One region of the Shewanella sp. GutCb genome, then DNA from elsewhere that is predicted to be linked to it. Evidence: predicted binding sites of a transcription regulator. Region 1 holds the regulator's gene; each other region holds the start of a gene.

Region 1 (7,471 bases):
TTCACTTCAGGTTTGAATTCCCAAGGCATATCACTTTGCACTTGGGAAACAAACTCAACAGTGACCGTTCTACTTTTATCTACCGTGATGGGCTTATAAACACTGGCAGTACTTTGGGTTTTGCCATTAATACCTAAGGTGTCGCACAGCACATCATATAAAGGCACCAAAGCAAAACCAAAGCCAAACATACCGACAGCGCCAAGCAGGAGCATACCGATAAGCTTACGATTAGACTTACTCTGTGCCTGATTCATCTCTACTTCACCTCAGGTGGTGTGGTAAATGAGTGATATGGCGCCGGACTTGGAATGGTCCATTCTAAACCTTCGGCTCCTTCCCAAGGCTTGGCAGGGGCTTTCTCACCACCGCGGATACACTTGATCACTACAGCCAAAAAGATAAATTGAGACAAACCAAAGGCAAAACCACCAATCGATACAATCTGGTTTACGTCAGCAAATTGAATCGCATAATCGGGGATTCGGCGAGGCATACCTGCTAACCCGAGGAAGTGCATTGGGAAAAACAGTACATTCACTGAGATAACTGAGCACCAAAAATGCCAGCGTCCTAAAGTTTCGCTGTACATGTTGCCGGTCCACTTAGGCAGCCAATAGTACGCTGCTGCCATGATGGAGAATATGGCTCCGGTGACAAGTACATAGTGGAAATGAGCCACCACGAAGTAGGTGTCGTGATACTGAAAATCAGCAGGGGTAATAGCCAACATCAAGCCTGAAAATCCGCCAATGGTAAAGAGTATGATAAACGCAACTGCGAATAGCATTGGGGTTTCAAAACTGATTGATCCGCGCCACATAGTCGCAACCCAGTTAAAGACTTTTACCCCCGTAGGTACTGCAATGAGCATAGTGCAATACATGAAGAAAAGCTCGGCAAACACCGGCATCCCCGTGGTAAACATGTGGTGTGCCCATACCAAAAATGACAGCACGGCGATACTCGCGGTGGCATACACCATCGACGCGTAACCAAATAATGGTTTGCGACTAAAGGCGGGAACGATGGCAGAGATAATACCGAAAGAGGGTAAGATCATGATGTAAACTTCAGGGTGGCCGAAGAACCAGAAAATATGCTGGAACATCACGGGATCACCACCACCTGCGGCATCAAAGAATGCAGTACCAAAATACTTATCGGTTAATACCATGGTGACGGTGCCCGCAAGCACCGGCATCACCGCGATCAACAAGAATGCGGTTATTAACCAGGTCCAAACAAATAACGGCAGCTTCATCCACGACATGCCGGGGGCGCGCATATTGACGATGGTGACGATAACGTTAATCGCCCCCATTATCGAACTTATCCCCATGATGTGAATGGCAAAAACGAACAGCGCAGTACTGTCTGGGCTATAAGTGGTCGATAGTGGCGCGTAGAAAGTCCAACCAAAGTTGGGCCCTCCACCTTCCATAAACAATGAGCTCAATAGAATTGTGAAAGCAAAAGGTAAGATCCAAAAGCTCCAGTTATTCATACGAGGCAGTGCCATGTCAGGTGCACCGATCATCATTGGAATAAGCCAGTTAGCCAAGCCTGTAAAGGCTGGCATAACCGCACCAAATACCATGACTAGGCCGTGCACTGTGGTCATCTGATTGAAAAAGTTAGGTTCGACTAACTGTAAACCGGGCTGAAATAACTCGGCGCGAATAACCATCGCCATCGCGCCACCCGTAAGGAACATAATAAAACTGAACCACAGGTAGAGCGTGCCGATATCTTTATGGTTGGTGGTTAAAATCCAGCGCATGATGCCTTTCGGCGCACCATGATGATGGTCATCATGGTGATCGTCCTGAGCTGCTGGTGAGTCTTGTGTGATTGTGCTCATTTTAATCCCTTACTTTCCGTGACCAACAACGTCAGAAGCTTGAACAGCATCACCTGAGTTATTACCCCATGCATTGCGCTCATAAGTCACCACAGCTGCAAGCTGTTGTGGTGTCAGTAGCGAGGTAAATGCCTGCATAGCAGTACCCGGTTTGCCATTGATAACAGTATCGAGATGACCCGTTACTGGGCCGGTAATCACTGCGCTCCCCACTAACGATGGAAAGGCGCCGGGTAAACCCGTTCCTGCCGCTTGGTGACAAGCAACACAACTGGTCATGTAGACTTTCTCTCCCATGACCATAAGCTCATCCATTGTTAAGTCATCTAAAGCCACAGCTTTAACTTGTTCTGCCTCAGGTAAGCTGGCAGGTAAAGTGACCGGGATTACGGTGTTGGGATCGCTGGATGCAGCTGGGCTTGAACTCGCGCTAGCAGAGCTCACATCCGCGGCTTGAACTGTATCGCCTGAGTTATTGCCCCAAGCATTACGCTCAAAAGTCACCACGGCAGCAATTTCAGTTGCAGTCAGCTGTTTAGCAAATGCTTGCATAGCAGTACCAGGCTTACCATTGACGACGATATCGACATGGGCGCCGACGGGGCCGGTGGTAATTGGGCTGCCAATAAGAGAAGGGAATACGCCAGGCAGACCTGCACCATTGGGTTGATGACATGCAGCACATTGAGCGAGATAGATTTGCTCACCTTGAGCCATGAGTTCGTCCATGGTTAAGGTTTGCGAAAGTGCGGCCTCTGCTTCAGCTTCAGCATTATTAGCTTGTTGCTGCTGGGCAAGTAACCACTTATCGAAGTCTGCTTCTGAAAGCGCTTCGACAACAATCGGCATAAATCCGTGGTCTTTACCGCACAATTCAGCGCATTGACCACGATAAATACCGGGCTTATCAATTCGTGTCCAAGCTTCATTGATAAAACCGGGGTTAGCATCTTTTTTGACAGCAAAAGCCGGGACCCACCATGAGTGGATAACGTCATCAGATGTCATCAAAAAGCGTACTTTACGATTAATGGGTAATACGAGATGTTTGTCTACTTCAAGCAAATAGTGTTCACCTTTAGCTTCGGTGCCCTCTATTTGTGCTCTAGGAGTCGACATTAAGCTATAAAACTCAACGTCTTTATCGAAATAGCTGTAATGCCACTTCCACTGCGAACCTGTTATTTTAATGGTGAGGTCAGCATTACTGGGGTCTTCCATTGCAATCAAGGTTTTGGTTGCGGGAATAGCCATGATTATAAGAATAATAAAAGGCACTACAGTCCATAAAATCTCGACTTTAGTACTTTCATGAAAGTTGGCGGCGACTGCGCCTTTTGATTTGCGATGGTTGATCATGGCATAAATCATTGCGCCAAAAACAACAATGCCAATAGCACAGCAGATATAAAGGATAATCATATGGAGGTTATAAACCTTACCACTGATCTCCGTCACGCCTTCTGTCATATTAAACGGCATTTCTGATGCAAACAGTGTAGGCGAAAATATTAGCGCCAACACACAGTACAACAATTGCTTCACTAGACTTCTCCTCTGTCAACAAGACAAAGAAGAGTCACACAGTAAGTCTCTGCTCTATGTAAACTCTTCAGTTCCCAAAAAAGCAACGATGACTTCAAAGTGCGCGAGTGGTTTATCCATCGTGTCGTTATGTTTCGACTATCGATTAGACTTTATATAATTTCAGTATTTTAATACTGGTTAGTGTAACCACACTGGCACCTACGGCTGAAATATATCAGGCCGATCTCAGTCTTCATATACTCTTTAAGGATCTACAGTCCATACATAAAGACCGACGACTAAATCGCTCGGATATAACAATATATCGTTGTTATCAGTACCTACCCTACTTGGTGTTGAAATATTGATCAAGATCACTTTTTGATTCATTTGCTTAGCAGCAGTAATAAAAAAGCTCCCGTTAAGGGAGCTTTGCTTTAGAGACTAGATTTGTAATAGAAAGAATTGCTTAATGGACTGCTGCGAACAGTGAACCTTGTTTAAACCGCTCGTCCTGTGTATTTATTGTGCTGTCAGGTAAGTGAGCATTCGCATTTTCAATAATGATACCCACCGCTTGAGCACTCTTTGCGACTAACTGCAGTCGTCTACTGTCTCGTGCATCGACTTCATTCGTCCAGGTTATTACCGCGCTTGATGTGCCACTCGTGAGCGCTTTTTCCATAGCCCAAAGTGTTTCGAATTCATCTTTTGCGTGTACCAGTAGGATTCTATCCATGCGGACGCCAGCAGAAGCGAGCATCTGTTTGTAACCGATATTAGGTGGGCTAATTAATACAATCCAGCGACCTTGTTGGCTCAGTTGAGCAAGTTGGCCACTAATCTGTTTTAATTCAGTGCGCCCCTGAGTGTGAGATACCATAGTTTCGATATCTGTATTTACCTTTTTAGACATAGCTTGAGCAGGTATATCTTGCCAAAGGCCAGGGTGACGCGGGCTTACACCTAATAATTTGTTCATTGCCAATCTCCATTACGGATCACGCCAACGGCTAAACCTTCAATACTTAAGCTTTGGTTTGCCAGATCAACTTCTATCGGTGAATAATCTTCATTCTCAGCATGTAAATAAACTTTATTGCCTTTCTTTTCAAAGCGTTTAACCGTGACTTCATCTTCTACTCGTGCCACCACAACTTGACCGTTGCTTGCATGTTGGATCTTATGCACTGCAAGCAAATCGCCTTCAAGTATGCCGATGTTTTTCATGCTGTCACCGCGTACTTTAAGCAGAAAGTCGGCTGACGGGCGGAACATGGTAGGATCAATTTTATAATGTTGCTCTACATGTTCTTGAGCCAGAATAGGTTCACCTGCGGCCACTTGACCAATAAGCGGTAAACCAAGGTCGGCATCTTCGGTATCATCTTGAATTAACTTAATTCCTCGAGAGGTACCTGGCATGATCTCAATACAGCCTTTCTTCGCTAAAGCTTTTAAGTGCTCTTCGGCTGCATTGGCAGATTTAAAGCCTAAACGTTTGGCTATTTCAGCACGGGTGGGTGGCATACCTGTGTCTGTAATATTGCGTTTAATTAGCTCTAAAATTTCAGCTTGACGTGGTGTAAGTGGTCTCATTATTAAGCCTGTCTTTCCATACAGTAACTGTCAGTATATACAGTATTTCTGTTCGCGCAAGTATTAACCAAATTTATGTTAAAGTTGAATTTATTAGCACTAGGGTGGGGCTGAGAGATTAAGGAGGGATGAACGAGATTTAATCCTGATAGGCAGGATATACATAGACTTATGATGGCTTAAGTCATTGTTCTATAAATACGCAAATGTTTCCGAGTGCCATTATAAAGCAATTGCGCAAACACTCCGAAATTCTGGTATTCTACGGGGTTATTAGAAGCGACTATACTGCAAGCGAATCATGTCGAAAAAAGACTCTCTTTGGTTTAAATCATTACGCTGGATCCAAAAAAAGCTCGTGCACACTATTGTAGTGCCTCATGATCCTTTTGAAGACCTCAATCTCGATCCAAGCAAGCCACTCGTTTATGTCATGAAAACAGAATCTGTTAGTGACATAGCAGCTCTTAGTGAGATAACCGGTAAATTCGGTTTACCTAGCCCATATAATGACTTAGAGGTTAACGGGGTGACTGCGCCGCGCGTTGTCTGCCTTGAAGGTAGCAAGCCTCTATTTGGCGAAAGAGAAAGTGCCGAACAGTATTTGCATTGCTTTAAGCGCCTATTGAGTGTGCATAAGCAAAATGAAGAATTAGATATTCAGCTAGTTCCTGTGAGTCTTTATTGGGGACGAACCCCAGGCAAAGAAGACGACACCATGCGCGCTGCTGTGTTGGAGCGTCAAAATCCGACTTGGTTACGCAAGTGCTTGATGATCTTGTTTCTCGGTCGACACAACTTTGTGCAGTTTTCTAATGCTGTTTCTCTGCGTTATATGGCAGACGAACATGGTACTGATAAGCGCATCGCACAAAAACTAGCCCGTGTCGCGCGAGTGCATTTTCAGCGTCAACGTAAAGTAATGACTGGGCCTCAGCTGCCTAAGCGCCAAGCTCTGTTCCATGCTTTGCTAAAGTCAGAATCAATTACCCGAGCCATTAAAGAAGAAGCGACAAATAAAAAAATCTCCGAATCAGAAGCGCGTGCAAAAGCGATGGAGTATCTAGATGAAGTCGCGGCGGATTACTCCGATAGCTTAGTGCGTATTACCGAGCGTTTTCTTACTTGGTTGTGGAATAAGCTTTATAAAGGTATCAATATTAAGGGTGCGGAGCAGGTTCGTCAGTTGCACCATGATGGTCATGAAATCGTCTATGTACCGTGTCATCGCAGCCACATGGATTATTTGTTGCTGTCTTACATCCTCTATTATCAAGGCATGGTGCCGCCGCATATTGCTGCCGGCATTAATCTTAACTTCTGGCCAGCAGGACCTATGTTCCGCCGTGGTGGCGCATTCTTTATTCGCCGAAGTTTTCGCGGTAATAAGCTCTATACCGCGGTATTCCGTGAATACCTCGATCAACTCTTTACTAAGGGTTATCCGGTTGAGTACTTTACCGAAGGTGGCCGCTCACGCACAGGTCGTTTATTGGCCCCTAAAACAGGCATGATCGCCATGACGCTTAACAGTGTACTGCGCGGTGTTGAACGTCCTGTCACTTTAGTGCCGGTTTATCTTGGTTATGACCATGTAATGGAAGTGGCGACTTATCACAAAGAATTAAGTGGTAAAAAGAAGAAGAAAGAGTCGGTTTGGCAAGTGTTTGGTGCGATTCGAAAGTTAGGTAATTTCGGCCAAGGCTATGTGAATTTTGGTAAGCCAATTACCTTACACAATTTCTTGAACGATGAAGTGCCAACGTGGCGTGAAGATATCGTCCAAGACCCAGAACAAAAGCAACCATGGTTTACACCAGCGGTGAACAAGTTGGCCAGAGAGGTGATGACTAACATTAACGATGCTGCTGCGGTAAGTGCAGTGACGTTAACCAGCTTAGTTTTGCTAGCATCTGAGCAAAATGCGTTAGAGCGTAGCCAGCTAGAAAAGCAGTTGGACCTTTATCTCACGTTATTAAAAGAGTTGCCTTATACCGAATACACATCGGTACCAGAAGGCAGCGGTAAAGACCTTGTATCTCATGGTCTGGAACTGAAAAAGATTAAAATTGAAAGTGATTCGCTTGGGGATATCATTTCCATCGATGATAGCATTGCAATTACAATGACTTATTATCGTAACAACATTATTCATTTAATGGTTGTCCCCTCGCTAATTGCCGCTTGCTTGCTGCGTAAAGAGCAGTGTACTCGTGATGATGTGCTTAGCTTTGTCAGTGATTTTTATCCGTTGCTGAAAGCGGAACTGTTTATGGGCATTGAGGATCCGGCAGCCTATACACACCGCATTCTAGATATTTTTGTCGCGCAAGGCTTAGTGGCTGAAAATGGTCATTTCACTGTTGCTGATAATAAGGTGAATAAGTTGCTGCTGTTGTCTGGCACGATAGACGAAACCATGCAACGTTACGCCATTTTGTTTAATTTGTTGGCAGTAAAACCGAACATGGAACGCTCGGA
Region 2 (7,471 bases), on a different contig from region 1:
CGTTCATCTTTATAACGGCTATGAACCACATTTTGCCCCTTAGCAAAAGCGATTTGCTCTCTAAAATCAGGCCCGGTTCCAGTTCTCTCGACAGAGTAGCGCATTGGCACTAGCTGGTTGTCTTGGAGTGTGAATTCACTGCGAACATGGCGTTGATCGGAGAGCATTAGCAGACTGACATCACTGTCGAAACGGTATTGGAATACGCCTCCGTCAGGGGCCGATAAAATATAACGCGCGCGACCAAGTTCGATACTGCCATAGTTGACTTGATATTCAGCTGTGTGGGGAGTCAAAGGCGTAGTGTCAGCTATGAGGGGATAGCTCGTCAATAGCAAGCTAGCAGCAAATAAAATACGTGACTTTTTAGACAAAAACCTCTCCTTAAAACAGTGTTTAATGTGCTTTAAAACGGTATTGAAAGCACTAATGTTGCCATATCAGGTCGCCATTCATGATCAGACAGCTTAACTCGACCGCGATTGACGATAACGCCTTCGCTGCGTAGCAGCTCCATTTGATCCCTGAAAGGTTGAGTATGTTCGGCAAACGAAATCTTGCCTTGGCTGTTAATCACTCTATGCCAAGGTAGGGCTAGTGTTTCAGGTGCGGCTTTAAGTGCCTTAGACACATAACGTGCTCTGCCTGGTAGCCCGGCTAAATCTGCAATTTTGCCATAAGAACTGACATTCCCTGCAGGGATCATAGACACAATATGCCATATTTGCGTCATAGGTGAAGCTTTGTTGTCGCTTTCCATGAATCACTATCCCTTTATTTTCTCTTAAACTCTATCGTGTATCGGGATCTATCACAAGATTGTCAGCAGATCATTAATGCGGTTGATAACGCGAAGGTTGGTTACGCCTGTTAAACTTTTGCCAGCATGCTGCTACTTTATTAATACGTTGTAATATAAGGTAAAAGTTCTTGCTGAGACTTAGCGCTAAAGTAATAATAGCGCTTTTCTACGGTATATATCATGTCTGCGCAGGTCATCAACCCTCTCTTTAGCTCGTTACTGTTGCTATCTACTGTTTCTCTACCTGCTGTGGCTGAGCAGTATCGTCATATTGCGGATCCGCTCAACCTAAGTGATTCGCTGTATGTTGGCTTTACTGACAATGTACTCAACGTTGGCGGCACCTTGGCGACGGACCATCAAAAATTTTCGGCCAACACTAATACCGGAGGTGATAAATGGCATTTGGGTTATCTGTATTCATCCTCTAATCAGTGGCATCTTAGAGCATCGATTGATCATGGTAAAACCGATACCCCTCAAGGAAAAGCCAGCCATTATCAGTATCAACTGGGTTTGATGCATGAGCATAAAGGCTGGTTAAAGACCCAAGTATTTACTGAGTTTGCCGTTAACCATTTAGCGGTTAAGTCTTATACCGACAGTACCGCGGCTAACGCCAGTATCACAGTGTTAAAACCGATTACCGAACATTGGTACAGCGAACTGTATGCCAGAGGTAATGCAGGGATTGATGGTGTTGAGCGTTTTGATGCGAGGGCCTGGTTAGCAATGGGCTACCAAGTGAACCCTCAGTGGTCATGGGTGGTACGTTATCAGTATGATTGGGAAAAGCTTGAAAATATTGAAACTGATGACACCCAATGGGTATTTGCCGTTCGCTCTCAGTTTTAATGCTGTTGCAATAACATCGTACACAATAAAAAGCCCACGCTAATGAAATTAGTGTGGGCTTTAAACATGTTAATTGAGGCAGAATGACTTAAGCTAGCTCGCCGTCAATGGTGTCTTGCGCGTGTGGTGTAACGCCAAATTTATGGAAAATAATTAAACCCAACGCAGTCAGTAGACCGAGTCCGCCAATAATAAACCACATCATATCTGGGCGCTCAGCACCTTTGGCTACTTCACTATAAAGGTAGCCAGATAATGGACCTGCCAGTAAAAAGCCAATAGCCGATGAGACAAAGTAGTAGCCCATAAACATGGCTTTTTTATCATGAGGCGCAAAACTAGCAACGTATTCTTGACTCTTTGGTGAGGCAACCATTTCTCCAATAGAGAATACTAAAATCGAGGTGAGTACCATTGCACCGCCCATGATTGCGCCATGCGCTAAGCCACCAATGGCAGTGCCTAGTGCGAGGATAATGGTTCCGCCAACCAGTACTGGAAGCGCTTGGAAGCGCTCAACAAAACGGCTAACAACTAGTTGCATCATGACAATCGATAAAAAGTTAAGCCCGATAAGGTATTCAGGGTTCACTTGGCGATGTTCACTGGCCCAGCTCTGGGCGTATTGCACTGCCAAGGCTGGAGTTTGCCCAATAGCGGTAAATGCTTGGCTTATTTCGGTTGTTGGTACCATCACTTTGGCATGAACCAGTTCAAAATAGGCTTGCTTCGCATTTAAGGTTCCAGCACTGAACTCTTGTGCTAAGCGGGTGACTTCTGATTGCAGTAAGCTGATATCGACGGGCGCAAAGAACTGCTGTAAGTCTGGGTAGTTAGCTAGCATCAAGACTAAATCAGTGGTGTCGACAAAGTCACGGATATAGATAGGTAGCGTAATAAAGATTTGCTGATACACCATCCACATGCCCGATAAAATAAGCAGGTAGATAACAAATGGTTTGTTACCTAGGCTAATTTTTTGGCCATACCATGGCGCGCCTTTTTGAGATGAAGCCAGCTTGTCCCAAATAAGATGGGCACTGAACCAACAGGCATAGATAATAAGCGTCGTTTCACCGGTGATCCATTTAGCGCCAAAAGACATTAATATAATCAGCGTACCGAAAAATAGAATCGCGAAACGAGCATTACCGAGGACCTCTTGAATATCGCTGAAAACGGCTTTGAGTGGTTTACCTTTTTGGCTATTTTGATCCGTTGGCTCTTTGTAGAATAACAGAGCAGGGATAAAGTTAAGTGCGATCCAGAATGAAGACATAATAAACACCCAGTCCCAGCTAATGGCGCGCACGTAACCCGCCACGAATGGCCCTAAGAATCCACCAATATTGACCATCATGTAAAATATGCCAAAACCTAAGCCACGGTTAGTGTCATCGGTGGTACGGGCGACAGTACCTGTTACAACAGGTTTAAAGCACGCAGCGCCTACAGCTACGCCCATGAAGGCAACAAAGAAGCCCATAAAACTATCGACCTGACCCAATATATAATAACTGGGGCACATGATGGCATAAGAAATTAGAAACATTTTCCGGTAACCATAACGGTCGGCAAGTGCGCCTGTCAGTACTGGGAAAAGGTACAAGAAAAAGGGGATCATACCTTGTAGCAGGCCACGTTCTTGATCAGAAAAACCTAATCCACCTTGATTTTGTGGCGAGGTCATATAGAGCGATGAAAGGGCAAAAAAGCCATACCAAGCGAGTCGTTCAAAGATCTCCATGGTATTTGCGACGTAGAATGTCGGGGGTAAGGGGGATCGCACAGCTTGTGTCATATTATTATCCGTATACTTTATACATTTTTAAGGATGTTAACATAGCTGTTACTAAAATGGATCGTATTGTGTGATTTTGAATCGTTTTCGCGCTAAGGGAAGCGCCGTAATTTAATATAATTCCCGAGCTTATATTATCGACTTTATTCTCAGTATCGTAACGGTTGCCATCTGAACGGCCTCTTTTCGGGGCAAACAGGGGCTGAGTACGGTAAGTTAAGACTCGCAAGAGTTGCCTTTATTGTCGATTCGGTCATAATAGCGCGAAATTTTTTAGTTAATACTAGTGTGATAATGATATGGCAGTGTTAGACATTTTAACGATCCCTGATGAGCGGCTTAAACGAAAAGCTGAGCCGGTTAAGGATATTGATGCGGTGCAGGGTTTTATTGATGATTTGATTGAAACCATGTACGACACCGAGGATGGTATCGGGCTTGCAGCAACTCAAGTCGGTAGCTTGCATGCTATTTTAGTTATCGATTTGTCTGAAGAACGCGATCAGCCGATGGTATTGATTAATCCTGAAATGGTAGAAACGCGTGGTGATTTTCAAGGGGAAGAGGGCTGTTTGTCTATTCCTGGTTATCGTGCGAAAGTGAATCGTCATGAAGGCGTAAAAGTCACTGCATTAGATCGCACAGGTCAAGCATTCGAGATCGATACCGATGAGTTTCTTGCCGTTGTACTGCAACATGAGATGGATCATCTCAAGGGTGTGGTGTTCACCGATCACCTGTCGATGTTAAAGCAGCAAATAGCGCTCAAGAAAGTGAAAAAGTATAAGTAATAAGTCCTTGCTTTAGAATTTATTACGATACATAAAAGTATTATTTATTAACGCCCCTCAATTGAGGGGCGTTTTTTTTGGCTTGCAGATCTGAATCGAGTACTTGCGATCTCAATAAAGATAATTATACTGTATGCATATACAGTATTTAAATTTAAGGATCATAACGCCTGTTATCAAAGGGTAGGTCCTCAAATGATGAGTACTTTTTATCTCACAGACAGGTGGAAACATGGATCAATCAAGCGCAAAGGCATATTCGGTATTAAAAGATAAAGAAGCGTCAGAGCCGATTGATAGTGCCAGTTTCCGCAAGCCGGTGATCGTCAATGCTGAGCGAATATGCAAGACCGCTACCAGCGCTAATACAACAGGAACCTGTTCTTTAAATCAATTGTTAGAACGGCAAGACATTTGGCGTGGGCAGCAGTGGCAGCAGCAACATGTAGCCTATCCGACGGGTTTTTCATTGTTAGATAAAAATCTTGCTGATAATGGTTGGCCACAAATCGGTGTGTGCGAAATTTTATGTGATGGTGTGGGTCAAGGTGAGCTCAGTATCGTGTTGCCTTTATTGAAACAACTTATAAGCCACTGTGTGTCATCAACACAAATTAATGATTCCATGGTGATGCTGGTGGCGCCGCCTCACATCCCTTCGCCGCAAGCTTTGTTACAACAAGGGTTGGATGTGGAACGCTTGATCTGGATAGATACTGAAGAGCGAAAAGAACGCTTGTGGTCCATTGAACAAGCGTTAGCGAGTGGCAGCGTACCACTAGTATTAGCTTGGCTAGACAGTTTATCGATAACTGAGGCGAGAAGGTTGCAGCTAGCTGCAGAGAAAGGCCAAGCCTTGTGTATGCTCTATTTACCGACAACGAATGCACAGCTGTCACACCCAGTGAATTTACGTTTAGTGCTGCAAAGACAGTGCTTTTCGGCGTTAAATGCCAATGACAGTAATAACAAAAAAGCCGTTATCGTCGAAGCATCAATGTTGAAATTAGTGCCCAAGCTGACTGAGCGCCAGCAGCCAAGTTTAAGTCGATTTTCAAATAGTCATTTAGGGATGACTGAAATCAATATTATTAAGCGCCGTGGTGGCTGGCCTAGCCCTGTCTTTAGTCTACCGCTGCTGCCTCCTCATTTAAAAGAAAGTCTATTGGGTGTCAGTGCTTGTTTGATTGATAACGCTTCGCTAAATGATGACTTGTCCGGTAGCGCCTCACTTAATATCGATTTGATAGGTCAGGATCTGTGCCAAGCGCAAGTTAGCGCAATTAAAGGGCTGGCGGATTATAGGGCTGTAATCAGTAGCCCACTATTACCGTCTACTGCGGGTGATAAGGTTCTATCTGTTATTAACACCTTATCTGTTACTAATAAGAGTGCAGCGGTTAAAGTCACAAGTAGCAGACGATCAATATTGGCTGTACACATCGAAGCGGTAAACGCTGAGAGAGCGAGCAAAAAAGCTAATTCATCTTCTGTTATTTATCATGCAGCTGAGGCTGAGCGAGAAAACCACTTATCGTTGCAGCTTGAGCCAACACGTAGATTAAGCCTGCAGCCGACATATTATCTTAAAGCGCCTTTGAGTGAACTGGTGAGCGATTCAATAGAGCAGGCAACGTTAGTAACACCGACATTGTCAGCAGAGGTAAAGCGTCACAGTCAACCATCGCTTGCTGCATCTTATAACGACTCTGCTCAAGATAGATGGACAGAGTCTTATAAAACGCTGCAGCAAGGGGCGCCAACATCACCTAGCAAAATTCATTAACCTAATGCATGGTCGCTAATGGATATGTTATGGCTAGCAGCTCATTACCCACAGTGGGCACTACAATACTTCTGTTACCGCAATGAGCTAAATCAAAGCGCTGAAGTACTATTGTATGACCCTAAGTCTTTACACGTGCTGGCACTTGACGCTGGGAGTCACAAAGCTGGAGTGACGGTTGGGATGAGCCTTTCTACCGCGCAAAGTTTAACGCCGTCGGCGATGTTAGCTGAGTTCGACGCCTCCACTAATCAGCAAGCGTCAGATTGGCTATGCCAATGGAGCTATGAGTTTAGTGCACGCGTCGTGCCCCTGCGCTGCGCCTTGGTGCATGATGCACACAAAGATGGTCAATCGAGTGCGAAGTTACATGTCGATGAGTTTGTTTGTAACACCCTGTTGCTTGAAGTCAGTTCCATGGCGCTTATTTTCGATGGTATTGATAAGCTTATTGAGCAATATGCTCAACGAGCCAAAACCTATGGTTTAGAGGTGTCTCTTGCAATAGGCAAAACACCTTTAGCGGCACAGTTGCTCGCGCAGCAGTCTTCAGTCATGGCTGAAGTGACCCAAAGTGAATCCCTTAATCCTGATAAGAGCCATGCGTTACTTAGTCAATTACCGATTGCCTCACTACCGATATCACGCTTTTTAAGGCAAAGCTTTCTCGATATTGGCGTGACCTCTTTTGCGGCTTTGTGCACTTTACCGGATAAGGAACTAGGGCGACGATTCGGCCCCAAGCTGCTGCAACTTCTGGCAAAAATCTCGGGCGCTTTACCGCATCCGTTAACCTATTTTGAGCCAGAGGAAACTTATCTGCAAAAACTGTCTTTATTATATGAAGTTGAATTGATGCAAGGGATTGTTTTTCCGTTAGGTAGAATGCTCAAAGAGATGGCGAGCTACTTAAAGCAACGCCAACTTGCGATTCAACAGCTTAAATTGACCCTCATCTACCGTGATAGCGAGCGCAGTCAGCTTGATATTATTATTCAGTACCCCTTTGCCGAGCATCGCAGTGATAACTTATTAAGCTTATGCCGTATGCAACTAGAGCGTGTCACTCTGTATCAACCTGTGGTTGAAATGGTGATTTCTGTCGACAAGTTTGTACCTATTACGATTGCTAATGACAACTGGTTTGGACCACAACAGGCAGCTCAGGGGCAACGTTCAGAGAAAGCTTTGCGGCTGATGGCGCTGCTACAAGCAAGACTGGGTAGCGATAAGGTGAAAGGACTGCTGGCAACTTCTGCTCATTTACCTGAAGAGAGTTGGCAAGCAACGGATCTTTCCGCTACCAGCCAAGAGCACAGACCCGTTATCAAGTCATTGCAACAACTCTCTGATCTTGGCCATCCGACGACAGGCCTCAGCGTGGGGGCGTGCCGTCCAAGTTGGTTGTTGACGACACCTGAAATGATCTCGATTGA
Region 3 (7,471 bases), on a different contig from region 1:
TTTGTGCATCTATCTTTAGACCATCATTGTAATCAGTTTCAAACTGGCCAGCGGCTTGAGCACGGCTTCGCTGCTCTGCCATGGCAGTTTTAAAACCAGCTTCATCGACAGTGATATCTCGCTCGCGACAAACATCTGCGGTTAAATCAACTGGGAATCCGTATGTGTCATACAATTTAAAGGCTGTTTCACCGTCTAATACATCACCTTTAAGATTTGTTAACGCATTATCAAGAATACCTAGACCGCGCTCGAGTGTACGAGCAAACTGCTCTTCTTCAGCTTTAAGTGACTTTTCAACTATTGGTTGCGTAGCCACTAAACCTTTAGCGGCATCACCCATAACTTCGATCAGAGTCGGAACCAGCTTATAAAAGAAGCTGCTAGTAGCACCTAATTTATTTCCGTGACGAACGGCACGGCGAATAATACGACGTAATACATAACCGCGGCCTTCATTCGATGGCATCACACCGTCAGCAATTAAAAATGCACATGAGCGGATATGATCGGAGATAACACGTAGTGATTTATTTTCTAAATCAGTAACGCCGAGGATTTCAGCCGTCTTTTTGATTAACGCTTGGAAAATATCAATCTCATAGTTTGAATGCACGCCCTGCATAATCGCAGCAATTCGCTCAATCCCCATTCCTGTATCAACAGAAGGTCGAGGTAACGGATTCATATCACCATTTGATTGACGGTTATACTGCATGAATACGATGTTCCAGATCTCAATAAATCTGTCACCGTCTTCTTCTGGCGTACCGGGACGGCCACCCCAGATATGATCGCCGTGATCATAGAAAATTTCAGAACAAGGACCACAAGGTCCTGTGTCGCCCATCTGCCAGAAATTATCGGAAGCATAAGCAGCGCCTTTGTTATCGCCTATACGAATAACATTTTCAGGTGCAATACCGATTTTTTTCGTCCAGATATCGTAAGCTTCGTTATCGGTGTCGTAAATAGTGACGCATAAACGCTCTTTGGGCAGTTTTAGCTCTTTAGTTAGAAAATTCCAAGCAAAGTTTATCGCTTCTTCTTTGAAGTAATCACCAAAGCTAAAGTTACCGAGCATTTCAAAAAATGTATGGTGGCGCGCTGTGTAACCAACATTATCTAAATCATTATGCTTACCGCCCGCTCTTACACATCGCTGAGATGAGGTGGCACGGCTATAATTGCGCTTGTCTTCTCCAAGAAATACGTCTTTGAACTGGTTCATACCCGCATTAGTAAATAATAACGTAGGGTCATTAGTTGGCACTAGAGAGCTACTATCAACGACCTGATGACCATTGGTACCGAAATATGCCAAGAAAGCACTACGCAGTGCTGCAGTAGTTTGATACATGAAACCGTCCTGAATTAGGTTGTGCAACTAGCCCGAAAAAGAGCCTAATGATAAATTTTTATGGAAAGCATTATAAGCAGTGTCATGGCTAACAACCAGCCCTGTAGTGACAAAACTGCGTAGACAGCTAAAAAAATGGGTATTGCGGGATCATTCTAAGATATGAGTGGTGAAAATGAGGTTGCTAGCAAATGACAAATTAATCGTAAGGATCACATTCAAGAGCATAAGATATTTGTTCGAATGAAGACTTTGCCCTATTAGATAACGACTGTCGTCTAAATAGACTGTAAGAGCACGGCTATTAGCACCATTTTAATTTTTAGTACGTCAAACTCAGAAAGTTTAGTTTGGTTTGGATTTTTTACGGGAATGATCACGGCGCGCTATAAGCGCGCCGTGACGTGTAATGCTGATTGGGGCATAAGTATTAAAAAGCTAACTCAAAAAAGGGACTTAAAAAACTTCGCCTGTTTCTAAATCAACATTGTCACCTGCAGTGTCAGTAGTTTCCGCTGTTACTTTTTCGCCTTTGCCTAATAACATTGAACGCAAAGTAGCCTCAATTTCGTCAGACACTTCTGGGTTTTCAATTAAATACTTACCAGCGTTTGCACGGCCTTGACCAATTTTACTGCCTTTGTATGCATACCAAGCACCTGACTTTTCAATTAACTTATGAATAACGCCTAAGTCAACTAGCTCGCCAGTACTGTTAATACCTTTGCCATAAAGGATTTGGAATTCAGCTTGCTTAAACGGCGCAGCAATTTTGTTCTTAACCACTTTAACGCGCGTTTCGTTACCAATAACTTCATCGCGGTCTTTGATCGCACCAGTACGGCGAATATCTAAACGAACAGAAGCGTAGAACTTAAGTGCGTTACCACCAGTCGTGGTTTCAGGGTTACCAAACATGACACCAATTTTCATACGAATTTGGTTAATGAAGATAAGCAAAGTGTTTGATTGCTTAAGGTTACCTGCAAGTTTACGCATTGCTTGGCTCATCATACGCGCCGCTAGGCCCATGTGAGAGTCACCAATTTCGCCTTCAATTTCAGCTTTTGGCGTTAATGCCGCCACGGAGTCAACAACAATAACGTCAACTGCGCCAGAACGACTCAATGCATCACAAATCTCTAACGCTTGCTCACCAGTATCAGGTTGTGAGCAAAGTAAATTATCAATATCAACACCTAGATTCTTTGCATAGATGGGGTCCAAAGCATGCTCGGCATCGATAAATGCACAAATCTTGCCCTGCCTCTGTGCTGCAGCAATCACTTCCAACGTTAGTGTTGTTTTACCTGATGATTCTGGACCGTAGATTTCGCAAATACGCCCCATAGGCAGGCCACCAGCACCCAACGCCACATCCAAAGATAGAGAGCCAGTAGAGATTGTTTCAACATCCATTGAACGATTTTCGCCCAACTTCATAATTGAACCTTTACCAAATTGCTTTTCAATTTGACCTAAAACGGCGTTTAACGCTTTCTCTTTATTTGGATCTATCTTCATTATTATTTCCTTAAAATCACAGTGCTAACACAGTTTCAGCACTGTATTATCATTTTGATGACGACTCTAATATCTACTTTAGGGCCTCAATATGAAACTAGTATACTGTACAATCATACAGTATCAAGTACTGTGCAAGATTTTTTTATTAAACCAACAAAATCATACAGATAAGCAATCGTACGTAAAAAACGCCCTTAGTTAACAGTATTTCATCATAATAATCCCCACTAAGATGAGTAAAAAATTGTTAAGATTGGCAACCATAAATGTTTAATGGCCACTACGCGCCGCAGTAAAGTACAGGCAAAGCAAATTGATGACTGCTATTGATCCGCAAAACTTAGAAAAACACACCCCGATGATGCGTCAATATTTGACGCTAAAAGCGGAAAATCCAGATATGTTGCTATTTTATCGCATGGGGGACTTCTACGAGCTTTTTTACGAAGATGCCAAACTCGCTTCTGAGTTGCTTGGTATCTCATTAACAGCACGCGGAAAAAGTGGTGGCGACCCGATCCCTATGGCTGGCCTACCCTACCACGCTGTTGAAGGGTATTTAGCGAAGCTAGTGCAACTTCGTGTGTCTGTCGCGATCTGCGAGCAAGTAGGCGATCCAGCCACTTCAAAGGGACCAGTTGATCGAAAAGTTGTCCGTCTCGTCACCCCAGGGACTTTGACTGATGAAGCCTTGCTACAAGAGAAGCAAGATAATTTACTTGCCGCACTCTATCAAGGCAAAGCGGGATATGGTTACGCGACTCTTGATATCGCATCCGGCCGTTTTGTGGTCACAGAGCTGAAAGATACCGAGGCTCTGGAAGCTGAATTGCAAAGAACCAATCCGGCAGAATTGCTTTATAGCGAAGACTTTTCACAAATGAGTCTTATTGCTGGCATGAATGGCACTCGCCGTCGACCGGAGTGGGAATTTGATTTTGAGACTTGCCACCGTTTGCTGCTAAGTCAATTTGGCACTAAAGACCTTAAAGGTTTCGGTATTGAAGATGCCAGACTGTCGCTGCAAGCTGCAGGTTGCCTAATGCAGTATGTGAAAGATACTCAGCGTACAGCATTACCACATATAAACTCGATCATACGTTTTAACCAAGCTGACAGCATCATACTTGATGCTGCGACGCGTCGTAATTTGGAGTTAACAGTAAACCTGCAAGGCGGACAAACTAACACCTTAGCCTCTGTATTAGATAATACAGTTACAGCTATGGGTAGCCGCATGCTACAGCGCTGGTTGCATCAGCCACTGCGTGATCACCAAGTCATAAATGCTCGACAGTCATCTATTGCCGAGTTAATTACCAGTGAGCATTACCTTACCCTTGCTGAAGACTTAAAAGCGTTAGGTGACGTTGAGCGAATAACAGCTCGTATCGCCCTGCGCAATGCCCGTCCAAGAGATTTTGCGCGCTTACGTCAAGCATTAGGCTTGTTACCGCAACTACAGCAAACGCTTAAGTCGACAACAGTTCCTCACCTTCAATACCTGTCTCAAGTCATTGGCGAGTTCCCTGAAGAACTAGTCTTGCTGTCAAATGCCATTGTCGATAATCCACCAATGCTTATTCGTGATGGTGGTGTAATACGTGACGGTTATGATGCAGAGCTTGATGAATGGCGTGTACTAAGCGCCGGTGCTACCGATTACCTTGCCCAGTTGGAAGCTCGAGAGAAAGAACAAACAGGGATATCTACCCTAAAAGTCGGCTACAACCGAGTACATGGATACTACATTGAAGTCAGCCGCCGCGAATCAGATCTGGTGCCCTTGAGTTATCAACGCCGTCAAACGCTAAAAAACACAGAGCGTTATATCATTGCGGAACTGAAAGAACACGAAGAAAAAGTCCTTTCAAGCCAAGGTAAAGCACTCGCATTAGAAAAACAGTTATGGGAACAGTTATTTGACCTCCTATTGCCGAAAATACATGAGCTGCAAGAGTTTGCCAAAGCCGCGGCTGAATTGGATGTCTTGTGTAACTTTGCTGAACGCGCTGAAACACTTAACTACGCCTGCCCAGAACTATCAGAAGCTTCAGGAATACATATAGAAGCAGGTCGCCATCCTGTTGTCGAGCAAGTAAGTCAAAGTCCCTTTATAGCGAACCCAGTAACGCTAGATGACCAACGTAAAATGCTGATTGTTACCGGTCCAAACATGGGGGGTAAGTCCACCTATATGAGGCAGATAGCCTTAATCACCTTGATGGCACATATTGGTTGTTACGTTCCTGCGGAGCATGCCGTAATTGGCCCTGTCGATAGAATATTTACCCGTATTGGCGCGTCAGACGATCTCGCTTCTGGACGATCGACTTTTATGGTCGAGATGACCGAAACGGCGAATATCCTTCATAATGCAACGCCAAACAGTCTGGTCTTAATGGATGAGATTGGCCGCGGTACATCTACCTACGATGGCTTATCATTGGCATGGTCGGCTGCAGAGTATTTAGCCAAAAACCTTAACGCAATGACGCTATTTGCAACGCATTACTTTGAGTTAACCCAGCTTCCGGAGCTGATGGATAACGTCGAAAATGTGCATCTGGATGCCGTTGAACATGGTGATTCAATCGTGTTTATGCATGCGGTGCAAGAGGGCCCAGCCAGTCGAAGTTACGGATTGCAGGTTGCCGCACTTGCAGGTGTGCCAAACAGCGTCATAAGTGCTGCCAAACAAAAGCTTCACCATTTAGAAAGCCGCGATCAGGCAATGGAGCAGTCGCAAAATGGTCAGATTTTGGCTCAACAAGCCATCAGTTTGCCAACACAAGCATCATCAGCTGTGATTGAGGCACTTGAAAAGCTCAATCCCGATGAACTGACACCAAGGCAAGCGCTCGATTATCTTTATCACTTAAAAAAGTTATCACTGTAATAATATAAGTCTCTTTGCTTTAAGCAATAGAAACAAAAAAGGCGCCAGCGGCGCCTTTTCTTTATCTACCGGTTGCTAAATTCTAAAAATAGCCTCAACAGATAGACCTTGGGCGCCTAACAAATCTTTTAAGCGCTTTAATGCTTCAACTTGAATTTGGCGTACACGCTCACGGGTTAAGCCAATCTCTTTACCGACGTTTTCAAGTGTTGATGGCTCATAGCCTAATAAACCAAATCGGCGCGCTAGCACTTCTCTTTGCTTGGTATTAAGTTCATCTAACCACTTCACTACTGATTTCGACATATCTTCATCTTGAACCTTATAATCAGGTCCAACATTGTCGTCATCAGCTAATACATCCAGTAACGCCTTATCACTTTCGCCACCCAACGGGGTATCGACTGAGGTGATGCGTTCGTTTAACTTGAGCATACGACTGACATCGCTGCTTGATAGATCGAGTTTATCTGCAATTTCTTCTGCGGTAGGCTCATGGTCTAATTTTTGAGCTAGCTCTCGTGCAGTACGCAGGTAAACATTAAGCTCTTTTACGACATGGATGGGTAATCGAATCGTACGAGTCTGATTCATAATTGCTCGTTCGATTGTTTGTCTGATCCACCACGTCGCATAAGTTGAGAATCTGAAACCACGTTCAGGATCGAACTTCTCTACGGCACGGATTAAGCCCAAATTACCTTCTTCAATAAGATCGAGCAGCGCTAAGCCACGATTATTATATCGACGTGCAATTTTTACGACTAATCTGAGGTTACTTTCGATCATGCGGTTGCGGGATTTTTCACAGCCTTTAAGTGACTTGCGTGAAAAAAACACCTCTTCTTCTGCGCTGAGAAGGGGGGAAAATCCTATTTCACCTAGATACAGTTGTGTCGCATCGAGGTTTTTTTGTAAATCGTCTTGTACTTGTTGCTCCAACTCTGCTTCTTTAACTTCCTTTTTATTGACGTCTGATGTTAATCCTTTTACAGAAGTATTCGTAGGTTTTTCTGCCACTACGGCATTATTTGTTCTGCCCATAATATATCTCCCAAATTTCATATTTAACTACTGCACTATACTGTCCTCCGATTTGCCAAACTGGCAGCCTAATCAACTATTGCTTAGGCAAATATTTAAGTGGGTTTACTGACTTCCCATGATAACGGATCTCAAAATGTAGCATGACCCGATTAGTGCCGGTATTACCCATTTCAGCAACTGTCTGTCCAACATTAACAAGTTGCTTTTCTTTTACTAAGATCTTATCAGCATGTGCATATGCACTTAGATAATCGTCACTATGCTTTATAATAACTAAATTACCATAACCTCGTAGTGCACTTCCTGCATAAACCACTCTACCACTAGCAGCAGCTTTAATTGCATCACCACGATTACCCGCGATCTTTATTCCTTTATTTCCCTGCTCTTTGGCTGAGAAAGTTCCAATCACCTTACCTTTCACAGGCCAGAACCACCGACTTACCTTTTTAGGTAAGGTTGACTCTCGCTTGTGGATAACAGGGTTAACAACTTGTTGACTGCTTGTTACAGAGTACGCAGGCTTTGCAACTTGATCAAGCTGTTTTTTTGACGCTGTTTTAGTCGTTTTTTTATCAACAGAATTAGGCTTAACACTTTGTTTACTAATAACTTTAGTGTTCTTTGCAGTCGATTTA

Evidence for each region. Region 1 encodes LexA, which represses DNA repair genes until DNA is damaged. Its sites were predicted from a motif close to TACTGTATNNNNATACAGTA; they were not measured.
Region 2: a site for LexA is predicted at 4,377-4,396, ahead of imuA (translesion DNA synthesis-associated protein ImuA). Genes of this name have one in related genera too.
Region 3: a site for LexA is predicted at 2,988-3,007, ahead of recA (recombinase RecA). Genes of this name have one in related genera too.

The regions. Positions count from the first base shown of each region.
Region 1 covers NZ_PJBL01000105.1:86,177-93,647, reverse strand. The annotation lists gene CXF86_RS20525 (cytochrome c oxidase assembly protein) at 1-257, opposite strand, end outside; gene ctaD (cytochrome c oxidase subunit I) at 260-1,864, opposite strand; gene coxB (cytochrome c oxidase subunit II) at 1,874-3,409, opposite strand; gene CXF86_RS20510 (cell division inhibitor SulA) at 3,861-4,373, opposite strand; gene lexA (transcriptional repressor LexA) at 4,370-4,990, opposite strand; gene plsB (glycerol-3-phosphate 1-O-acyltransferase PlsB) at 5,292-7,471, shown strand, end outside.
Region 2 covers NZ_PJBL01000030.1:24,045-31,515, forward strand. The annotation lists gene CXF86_RS18520 (DUF3108 domain-containing protein) at 1-374, opposite strand, end outside; gene CXF86_RS18525 (MGMT family protein) at 407-760, opposite strand; gene CXF86_RS18530 (hypothetical protein) at 983-1,657, shown strand; gene CXF86_RS18535 (MFS transporter) at 1,746-3,458, opposite strand; gene def (peptide deformylase) at 3,758-4,249, shown strand; gene imuA (translesion DNA synthesis-associated protein ImuA) at 4,482-6,035, shown strand; gene CXF86_RS18550 (Y-family DNA polymerase) at 6,054-7,471, shown strand, end outside.
Region 3 covers NZ_PJBL01000002.1:108,897-116,367, forward strand. The annotation lists gene alaS (alanine--tRNA ligase) at 1-1,360, opposite strand, end outside; gene recA (recombinase RecA) at 1,817-2,884, opposite strand; gene mutS (DNA mismatch repair protein MutS) at 3,204-5,786, shown strand; gene rpoS (RNA polymerase sigma factor RpoS) at 5,862-6,830, opposite strand; gene CXF86_RS02290 (peptidoglycan DD-metalloendopeptidase family protein) at 6,907-7,471, opposite strand, start outside.